Regions from separate parts of the Streptomyces sp. NPDC029139 genome, predicted to be linked through region 1. Evidence: riboswitches for the same ligand, from Rfam matches in the RefSeq annotation. Region 1 holds a riboswitch; each other region holds the start of a gene.
What was found. Region 1 has a riboswitch for cobalamin ahead of ACZ4VW_RS01500 (ribonucleoside-diphosphate reductase subunit alpha). Riboswitches for the same ligand answer to the same signal wherever they lie in the genome.
Positions count from the first base shown of each region.

Region 2: another riboswitch for cobalamin. It lies ahead of ACZ4VW_RS04420 (cobalamin biosynthesis protein); the one in region 1 lies ahead of ACZ4VW_RS01500 (ribonucleoside-diphosphate reductase subunit alpha).
Region 3: another riboswitch for cobalamin. It lies ahead of ACZ4VW_RS09995 (ABC transporter substrate-binding protein); the one in region 1 lies ahead of ACZ4VW_RS01500 (ribonucleoside-diphosphate reductase subunit alpha).

Region 1 covers NZ_JBVHWN010000001.1:344,595-347,860, forward strand. Annotated here, with positions in the region: gene ACZ4VW_RS01485 (carbon starvation CstA family protein) at 1-1,000, shown strand, start outside; gene ACZ4VW_RS01490 (YbdD/YjiX family protein) at 997-1,212, shown strand; gene ACZ4VW_RS01495 (GNAT family N-acetyltransferase) at 1,360-1,863, shown strand; cobalamin riboswitch at 1,894-2,041, shown strand; gene ACZ4VW_RS01500 (ribonucleoside-diphosphate reductase subunit alpha) at 2,166-3,266, shown strand, end outside.
Region 2 covers NZ_JBVHWN010000002.1:61,922-65,187, reverse strand. Annotated here, with positions in the region: gene ACZ4VW_RS04425 (cobyric acid synthase) at 1-284, opposite strand, end outside; gene ACZ4VW_RS04420 (cobalamin biosynthesis protein) at 299-1,261, opposite strand; cobalamin riboswitch at 1,294-1,415, opposite strand; gene ACZ4VW_RS04415 (hypothetical protein) at 1,571-1,792, opposite strand; gene ACZ4VW_RS04410 (inorganic phosphate transporter) at 1,806-3,071, opposite strand.
Region 3 covers NZ_JBVHWN010000003.1:451,986-455,251, reverse strand. Annotated here, with positions in the region: gene ACZ4VW_RS10000 (glyceraldehyde-3-phosphate dehydrogenase) at 1-881, shown strand, start outside; cobalamin riboswitch at 1,034-1,230, shown strand; gene ACZ4VW_RS09995 (ABC transporter substrate-binding protein) at 1,270-2,298, shown strand; gene ACZ4VW_RS09990 (FecCD family ABC transporter permease) at 2,295-3,266, shown strand, end outside.

The DNA of each region.
Region 1 (3,266 bases):
CGGCACCACGGTCCAGTCCGCCTCGGAGGCCGTCGCCAACCTGGGCTTCACGATCACCCCCGAGGCGCTGGCCCAGGCGGCCAAGGACGTCGAGGAGGCCAGCCTGCTCTCACGTACCGGCGGCGCGCCGACCTTCGCCCTCGGTATGTCGGAGATCTTCTCCGCCGTCATCGGCGGTACCGCGATGAAGGCCTTCTGGTATCACTTCGCGATCATGTTCGAGGCGCTGTTCATCCTCACGACCGTGGACGCGGGCACCCGCGTCGGCCGGTTCATGCTCCAGGACATGCTGGGCAACGTCTACAAGCCGTTCCGCCAGGTCAGCTGGAAGCCGGGCGTCTGGTTCGCCAGCGCGGTCGTCGTCGGCGGCTGGGGTTACTTCCTCTGGGTCGGCGTGCACGACCCGCTGGGCGGCATCAACCAGCTGTTCCCGCTGTTCGGCATCGCCAACCAGCTGCTGGCCGCCGTGGCACTGGCCGTCTGCACCACCCTGCTCATCAAGTCCGGCCGCCTCAAGTGGGCCTGGGTCACCGGCATCCCGCTCGCCTGGGACGTCGCCGTCACCCTCACCGCGAGCTGGCAGAAGATCTTCTCCGAGGACCCGCGGGTCGGCTTCTTCGCCCAGCGGGACAAATACCAGGCGGGCATCGACGCCGACAAGGTGCTCCCGCCCGCCAAGTCGCTCGACGACATGCACACCGTCGTCACCAACTCCACCGTGGACGGCGTGCTGTCCGCCCTGTTCGCGATCCTCATCATCGTGGTCATCGCCGACGCGGGCCGGGTCTGCCTCAAGGCGATCAGGAACCCGGAGGGCGTCCGGCTCTCCGAGACCCCGCACACCGAGTCGAAGCTCGTCGCACCCGCCGGCATGTTCCCCACGAAGGAGGAGAAGGCGGAGCTGGTGGCCGCCGGACTCGGCGCCGGGGGCGGCCTGCGCAAGGAGCCCGCACCGGGCGAGCCGCAGGGCGACGTGCCGGCCGGGACCGGCTCGGCATGAGCACGGTGAACGCGGTCCGTCATCTGCGACGCGCGGTGCACGGGATCCGCTGGTACGTGCGTGAGCTGTCCGGCGAGGCCGTGTACGACCGGTACGTCGCCCACGCCAGGAGCTGCGACCCGGACGCCGAGGTGATGACCCGGCGGGAGTTCGAGCGCAGCCGCACCGACGCGCGGGAGGCCGATCCGCGCGAGGGGTTCCGCTGCTGCTGAGCCCCCGGCCGCCCGGAACGGGCCGCCGCCTTCCCTCTGCGGGGGAAGGCGGCGGCCCGTCGCTTTCGTCCCCGGTGACCGGCCCGCCTCTCCCCACCCGACCGAAATCCGGTGTGCGGGAGGGGTGACCGGCGGCACACTGCCGCCATGGACTTCACCATCAGGGCGGTACGGCCCGAGGAGTACGAGACGCTCGGTGATCTCACCGCCCGCGCCTATCTCGACGACGGCCACCTCGACTTCGGCGAGGACGACGACTATCTGCACCTGCTGCGGGACGTGGCCGGGCGGGCCGCCGAGGCGGAGGTGCTGGTGGCGGTGGACCGCGCCGGCACGGTGCTCGGCGGGGTGACGTTCGCCCGGGCGGGCGAGAAGTGGGCCGACATCGCCCGGGACGGCGAGGCGGAGTTCCGGATGCTCGCCGTGGCGAAGGACGCCCGGGGCCGGGGCGTCGGAGAGGCGCTCGTACGGGCCTGTGTGGAGCGGGCTCGGGGGATCGAGGGCTGTCGGCGGGTGGTGCTCTCCACCCAGGCCGGCATGGCAACCGCGCACCGGATCTACGAGCGGATGGGCTTCGTCCGCACCCCCGAGCGGGACTGGCGGCCGATCCCGGACATGGACCCCCTGCGGGCCTACGGCCTGGAGCTCTGACGCGCCAACGACACAACATGTGGGGGGTGCTTCGGGGAGCGCCCCCCACATGTATGCTCATGCTCGCTGTCCTCGCAGGGGAATCCGGTGGAAATCCGGAACTGTCCCGCAACGGTGTGGTTTCGGTGTGCTTGTACGCCGGCCGAGTCCGAAGACCTGTGGGCAGCGCGCCCGGTCCGACCGTTCCGGGTGCCACAGACGTCCGGGCCTCGCGGAGTGGGCCGTGGCGCCGCGCACCCCTGCGTACGGGTGCCCGCGCCCGCCTCCCCGCCGGCCCCGAGCCGAGCGAGGGAGAGCCCCACGTGACCATCGCGCCCGCCGATCCGGCCGCAGCGATCGAGAGCGACGGCAACGAGAGCGACGGACCCGGGACCGTGCTTCTGCGGACCCTGACCGACCTCACCGCCGACCTCTCCGACACCGACCCCGGCAAGGTCGCCGCCGCCGCGCTGCGCGGCCGCAACGCCGGTTCGGACGAGGCCGAACTGCGGGAGCTGGCCACCGAGGCGGCCGCCGGTCTGATCGCCGAGGACCCGGCGTACTCCCGGCTCGCCGCCCGGCTCCTGACCGTCACCATCGCCGACGAGGCGGCCGGCCAGGGCGCGGTCTCCTTCTCCGCCTCGGTCGCCGTGGGACACCGCGAGGGCCTGATCGCCGACCGCACGGCCGCGTTCGTCGCCCTGCACGCCGAGCGGCTGGACACCCTGATCGACCGCACGGCCGACGACCGCTTCGGCTACTTCGGCCTGCGCACCCTCTACTCCCGCTACCTGCTGCGCCACCCGATCACCCGCCAGGTGATCGAGACGCCGCAGCACTTCATGCTCCGCGTCGCCTGCGGTCTCGCCGAGGACGACAGCGTCCGCGCGCTGGACGAGGTCGCGGCGCTGTACGGGCTGATGAGCCGGCTCGACTACCTGCCCTCCTCCCCCACGCTCTTCAACTCCGGCACCCGCCACCCGCAGATGTCCTCGTGCTACCTGCTGGACTCCCCGCTCGACGAGCTCGACTCGATCTACGACCGCTACCACCAGGTCGCGCGCCTGTCCAAGCACGCCGGCGGCATCGGGCTCTCGTACTCCCGCATCCGCGCCCGCGGTTCGCTGATCCGGGGCACCAACGGCCACTCCAACGGCATCGTGCCGTTCCTGAAGACCCTCGACGCCTCCGTCGCCGCCGTGAACCAGGGCGGCCGGCGCAAGGGCGCGGCCGCGGTCTACCTGGAGACCTGGCACGCGGACATCGAGGAGTTCCTGGAGCTGCGTGACAACACCGGTGAGGACGCCCGGCGTACGCACAACCTGAACCTCGCGCACTGGATCCCGGACGAGTTCATGCGCCGCGTGAACTCCGACGGCGCGTGGTCGCTGTTCTCCCCGGCCGACGTGCCCGAGCTGGTCGAC
Region 2 (3,266 bases), on a different contig from region 1:
TTGCCCATCAGCACGACCTGGCTGGAGCGGTCACTGCCCGGCTTCAGCAGCACGGGGTTCATCAGCGCGGTCGGCTCGACCCGGGCCGCCTGTGCCTGCATGGCCTGGGCCCGGCCTATCTCCGCGCCCTCCCGCGTCACGAAGGAGTTCAGGGACATGTTCTGGCCCTTGAACGGGGCGACCTTCACACCCTGCCGGACCAGCCAGCGGCAGATGCCCGCCGTGACGACGCTCTTGCCCGCGTCGGACGTGGTCCCCGCGACCAGCAGTCCGCCACTCCGCATCCGCCCGCCGCCCGTCATGCCTGCCTCCGCTTCATGGCCGTCACGGCCAGCCGTCCACCCACACACACCGCGAGCGTCAGCGCCGTCACGCGGCGCGACAGCCGTACCGCCCGTTCGATGTCCGCGATGTCCACGTCCCGGCCCTCCCCGTTCAGCACCGGCCGGTGCTCGACCCGGCCGCCGTACGAGAGGGTCCCGCCGAGCCGTACGCCGAGGGCCCCGGCGAACGCGGCCTCCACCGGGCCCGCGTTGGGGCTCGGGTGCTTGCCCGCATCGGCGCGCCAGGCCCGCAGGGCCCCTCGGGGATCGCCGCCCGCGACCGTCGCGAGCGCGGCCGTCAGCCGGGCGCCCGGCCAGCCGACCACGTCGTCGAGCCGGGCCGAGGCCCAGCCGAAGCGCCGGTACGTCGGGGACTTGTGGCCGACCATCGCGTCGAGCGTGTTCACGGCCCGGAAGCCGAGGAGGCCCGGAACCCCCGCCACGGCGCCCCAGACCAGGGCGCCCACGACGGCGTCCGAGGTGTTCTCGGCGACGGACTCCACGACCGCGCGGGCCATCGCCGGTCCGTCCAGGGCCTGCGGATCACGGCCGACCAGATGCGGCAGCCGCTCGCGGGCCACGTCCAGGTCCCCGGCCGTCAGGGCCCCGCCGATGGCGCGGGCCTCCCGGCCCAGGGTCGTACCGCCGACGACGGCCCAGACGGAGGCGGCGGTCAGGGCGACGGAGGCGGCGGGACGGTTCCGTACGGCACGCGCGGCGAGGGCCCCGAGGGCCGTCGTACCGCCCGCGCAGACGGCCGTGTGGAGGGCGCCCCACCCGCGGTGGTCGCGCCGGAGACGTCTCTCGACGGAGCCGGCGGCCCGTCCGAAAGCGGCGACGGGATGGCCGCGGCGGGGGTCGCCGAGGATCAGGTCCGCGGCCAGTCCGGCGGCGGCGCCGTACGCGAATACACCTGTGGCTGCTCTGCGGCCGGGCATGGCGCTGTGTCCTCACTCAGGGTCCGCGCCCTGGATCGACGTGACCGGCGGCGAGAGTTCCTGGCTCCCGGGGATCGACTCCCCGGTCACAGTGGCGGGACCGCGCCGGATTCGCACCGGACTTCCTCTACTTGCCGCCGTATTGGCCCCGGAAGTCCACCACGCTGCGCGAACACCCGTCAACTCACCTGTGACCTGCGGTGAGACAGTGTGCGAAGCACCACACGAGGCCCGAACGACGACCGCGAACGACGACCGGGCGGGCCGCACCCGAAGGTGCGGCCCGCCCGGTCGTCGAAGCGTGTTGCGTCAGCCCATGATGAGGGAGATCCCGTACACGACGGCCGCCGCGCACAGGGCGAAGCAGGCGTACGCGCCGGTGCGCGCCAGGGTGGCCGAGCCTCCCTGGGCGGCGGCCTGCTCCTGCTTGGAGAGGCCGACGATCCCGAGGGTGAAGAGGCCCACGAGGGCGACGGTCGCCACGAGGCTGACTCCGAAGACGGAGCCGAGAGCTGCCCAGTCGATCTTCATGTCGTTTCGTTCCTTATACCGATGCGGGCGCAGTCGGGGCGGCGGGGGCCGCCGGGTCCGTGGGGGCCGGCGCGGGGATGGTGGTCTTCAGGTCCTCGTCCGCGACGGCGGCGACGGAACCGGACGGCGGCGGGGTGACGGCCGCGATGGCGGTCGTCACGACGCCCGCGGGCTCCGCGTCGACGTCGTTGACGTTGGTGTGGTCGACCACCTGGCGGCGGGAGACCAGCCAGATCGCGACGCAGGAGGCGACCAGGAAGGCCGCGACGGTGTAGACGCCCCAGTCGCCCTGCCGGGCGACGTACTCGGCGCCGGCTCCGACCAGGCCCGCGGCCGGCAGGGTCAGGCCCCAGGCGACGAACATCCGCGTGGCGGTCGACCAGCGGACGACACCGCCCTTGCGGCCCAGGCCCGCGCCCATGACGGCGCCGGAGCAGGAGTGCGTGGTCGAGAGCGAGAAGCCGAGGCTGGAGGAGGCCAGGATGACCGTGGCCGCGCTCGTCTGGGCGGCGAAGCCCTGCTGCGGCTGGAGGTCGGTGAGGCCCTTGCCCATCGTGCGGATGATGCGCCAGCCGCCGAGGTAGGTGCCGAGGGCGATCGCCACACCGGCGGAGACGATGACCCAGACCGGCGGGTTGGAGCCGGGGGCGAGGACGCCGCCGGCGACCAGGGCCAGGGTGATGATGCCCATTGTCTTCTGGGCGTCGTTGGTGCCGTGGGCGAGGGAGACGAGACCGGCCGAGGCGATCTGACCGGCGCGGTAGCCCTTCTCCGTGGTCTTCTTGCCGGCGTTCCTGTCGAGGCGGTACGTCAGGCGGGCGGCGAGCATCGCGGCCAGACCGGCGACGAGCGGGGCGGCGACCGCCGGGATGAGGACCTTGGTGACGACGACCCCGCCGTTGACTCCGCTGAAGCCGATCGAGGCGATGGTCGCGCCGATGAGGCCGCCCATCAGGGCGTGGGAGGAGCTGGACGGCAGACCGACCAGCCACGTCAGCAGGTTCCAGAGGATCGCGCCGACGAGCGCGGCGAGGATGACCTCGGGTTGGATGCCTTCCTCGTTGACGAGCCCCTTGGAGATCGTCTTGGCAACCTCCACCGACAGGAACGCGCCGACCAGGTTGAGCACGGCGGACATGGCCACCGCCGTCTTGGGCTTGAGAGCACCGGTCGAGATGGTCGTCGCCATCGCGTTGGCGGTGTCGTGGAAACCGTTCGTGAAATCGAACACGAGAGCTGTCACGACCACAATCGCGAGCAGCAGCGTGATGTGTTCCATTTACCCAGGCAATCGTTCGACGTCAGTGGCTCGACGAACGTAAGCAACCTGAGTGAACGGAAGGTGAACTGGGTCGGGCTGCGTGGTGTCCCGATCCAGTGTCCGGAGATTCCGCTTAGCGTTCCCCGGCACGCTTCTGTCCACGATGCGGTCACCCCGGAACCCCCGGAAGCCGTGCCGTCACGGCACACGGGC
Region 3 (3,266 bases), on a different contig from region 1:
AGGGCACCATCACGGTGGACGAGGCGACGAGCACGATCGTCGCCAACGGCAACACCATCAAGGTGATCTACGCCAACGACCCCTCCGAGGTCGACTACACGGCGTACGGCATCAAGGACGCCATCCTCATCGACAACACGGGCAAGTGGCGGGACCGCGAGGGCCTGTCGAAGCACCTGCGCCCCGGCATCGACAAGGTCGTCCTGACCGCCCCGGGCAAGGGCGACGTCCCGAACATCGTGCACGGCGTCAACCACGACACGATCAAGCCGGACGAGCAGATCCTGTCCTGCGCGTCCTGCACCACCAACGCGATCGTCCCGCCGCTGAAGGCGATGGCCGACGAGTACGGCGTGCTGCGCGGCCACGTGGAGACCGTCCACTCGTTCACCAACGACCAGAACCTGCTGGACAACTACCACAAGGCCGACCGCCGCGGCCGTTCCGCGCCGCTCAACATGGTCATCACCGAGACCGGAGCCGCGTCGGCCGTCGCCAAGGCGCTGCCCGAGCTCAAGGCGCCGATCACCGGCAGCTCGATCCGTGTCCCGGTGCCGGACGTCTCGATCGCGATCCTGAGCCTGCGGCTCGGCCGCGAGACCACCCGCGAGGAGGTCCTCGACTACCTCCGCGACGTCTCGCTGCACTCGCCGCTCAAGCGCCAGATCGACTTCACCACGGCCCCCGACGCCGTCTCGATGGACTTCGTCGGCTCGCGCCACGCCTCGATCGTCGACGCCGGTGCCACCAAGGTCGACGGCGACAACGCCATCCTCTACCTCTGGTACGACAACGAGTTCGGCTACTCCTGCCAGGTCATCCGCGTCGTCCAGCACGTGTCCGGCGTCGAGTACCCGACGTTCCCGACGCCCGTGGTCTGACCCGGGAGGCCCCACGGAGGGCCACCTCGGAGACCCGGCGCGTCCGGGGCCCGGTGAACGGGGCGGCGGTGGAGCGGTGCGACAGATCCCGAAGGGGTCGCGCGCCCTCCCACCGCCGCCCCGTCGGCGTACGGAGGGGCGGACAGGCGCTGTGGTAGCTTGCCGTAGCCAGTCGAACTCACGTGCGTGACGTACGCGAGTCAGGGAATCCGGTGCGAATCCGGAGCTGACGCGCAGCGGTGAGGGTGACGGGCGGGGCACGAAGTCACTGGACCGGGGAACCGGGCCGGGAAGGCGTCCCGTCCGGATGACCCCGAGTCCGAAGACCTGCTGGCGAATCCGTACGAAACGGGCCCCGCGTATGGGCCCTCGACGCCGAGGATGAGCCGTGCCTCTCGCCCGCACCCCCCGTTCCTTCGCCCTGCTCGTGTCCGGAGCGCTGCTCCTCACCGGCTGCGGCGCCGCCGACGAGGCCGGGCCGGCCTCGTCCGCCCCGGCGCGGACACTCGAGAACTGTGGCCGCACCGTGGAGATCCCGCCCGGCGGGCCGCGCCGGGCCGTCTCCCTGAACCAGGGCACCACCGAGATCATGCTGTCCCTCGGCCTCGCGGACCGCATGGTCGGGACCGCGACCTGGACCGACCCGGTGATGAAGGGACTGGAGAAGGCCGCCTCCGGCATCCCGAGGCTCGCGGAGAACAACCCCTCCTTCGAGAAGGTGCTGGACACCGAACCCGACTTCGTCGCCGCCTCCTTCGGCTCCACCCTCGGCAAGGGCGGAGTCGCCGGCCGCGAGCGGTTCGAGCAGCTCGGCGTCCCCACCTACCTCTCCCCGGCTGACTGCGTGGGCAAGGACAACAGCGGCGGAGGCGACGGCAAGCGCACCACGCCGCTCGCCATGGACACCGTCTACGGCGAAGTCCGCGACCTCGCCCGCGTGTTCGGCGTCGAGAAGCGCGGCGAGGAGCTCATCGCCCGCCTCAAGGCCCGGGTGGCCCACGCCACCGCCGGCCTCCGCGTCGCCGACGTCAGCGTCCTCTACTGGTTCTCCGACGCCAAGTCCCCCTACATGGCCGGATGTTGCGGAGCGCCCGGCATCATCACCCGGGAGACCGGCACCGAGAACGTCTTCGACGACACCACCGAGGAATGGCCCCAGATCACCTGGGAGTCCGTCGCCGACCGGAACCCCGACCTCCTTGTGATCGGCGACCTCACCCGCAAGGCGCAGTCCGGGGAGAGCGCCGCGAAGAAGATCGAGTTCCTGGAGTCCGACCCCGTCACCAAAACGATGGACGCCGTGCGCGCCAAGCGGTACGTGCTCCTCAGCGGTCAGGCCATGAACCCCACCATCCGTACCGTCGAGGGCATCGAACAGGTCTCCGCCGCCCTGCGCGCGCACGGCCTCACGAAGTGACCGCCGTCCTGCTGCGCCTCACGGCCGGATGCGCGGCGCTCGTCCTCTCCCTGGCCGTGGCCATCACCATCGGACCGGCGGACATCGGCGTCGGTGACGTGGCCTCCGTGGTCGCCTCCCACCTCGGTGGCAGCCCCTCCGGCATCGGCCCGATCCGGGACGGCATCATCTGGAACCTGCGGCTGCCCCGCACTCTCCTCGCCGCCGTCTGCGGGGCCGGTCTCGCCCTCTGCGGCGCCGTGATGCAGTCCCTGCTGCGCAATCCGCTCGCCGACCCCTTCGTCCTCGGCGTCTCCTCGGGAGCGTCGACCGGAGCGGTTCTGGTGGTCGTCCTCGGTGTCGGCGGGGGAGTGCTGTCCGTCTCCGCGGGCGCCTTCGCGGGGGCGGTGTGCTCCTTCGCCGCGATGCTCCTCCTGAGCCACACGCTGGGCGGCACCCCGGACCGGGTCGTCCTCTCCGGCGTCGCCTCGATGCAGCTGTTCTCCGCGCTCACCTCCTTCGTCGTCGTCACCTCCGCCGACGCCGAGACGACCCGCGGCGTGCTGTTCTGGCTGCTCGGTTCGCTCAGCGGTGCCGGCTGGAGCGACGTATGGCTCTGCCTCGCCGTCCTCGCCCTCACCCTGGCCGTCTGCCTCGGACACGCCCGTACCCTCGACGCCCTCGCGTTCGGGCAGGACGCGGCGGCCACCCTCGGCGTCCAGGTGGCCCGTGCCCGGCTCGTCCTGCTGTGCGCCACCGCGCTGCTGACCGCCGCGCTGGTCAGCTCCGCGGGCGCCATCGGCTTCGTCGGCCTCGTCCTGCCGCACGCCGCCCGCGCCCTCGTAGGCCCCGGCCACGGCCGGCTGCTGCCCGTCACCGCCCTCGGGGGCGCGGTCTTCCTGGTCTGCGTCGACACCCTCGCCCGGACCGTCCTCGAACCCCAGGAGGTGCCGGTCGGCGTCGTCACCTCGCTCGTCGGCGTCCCCGCG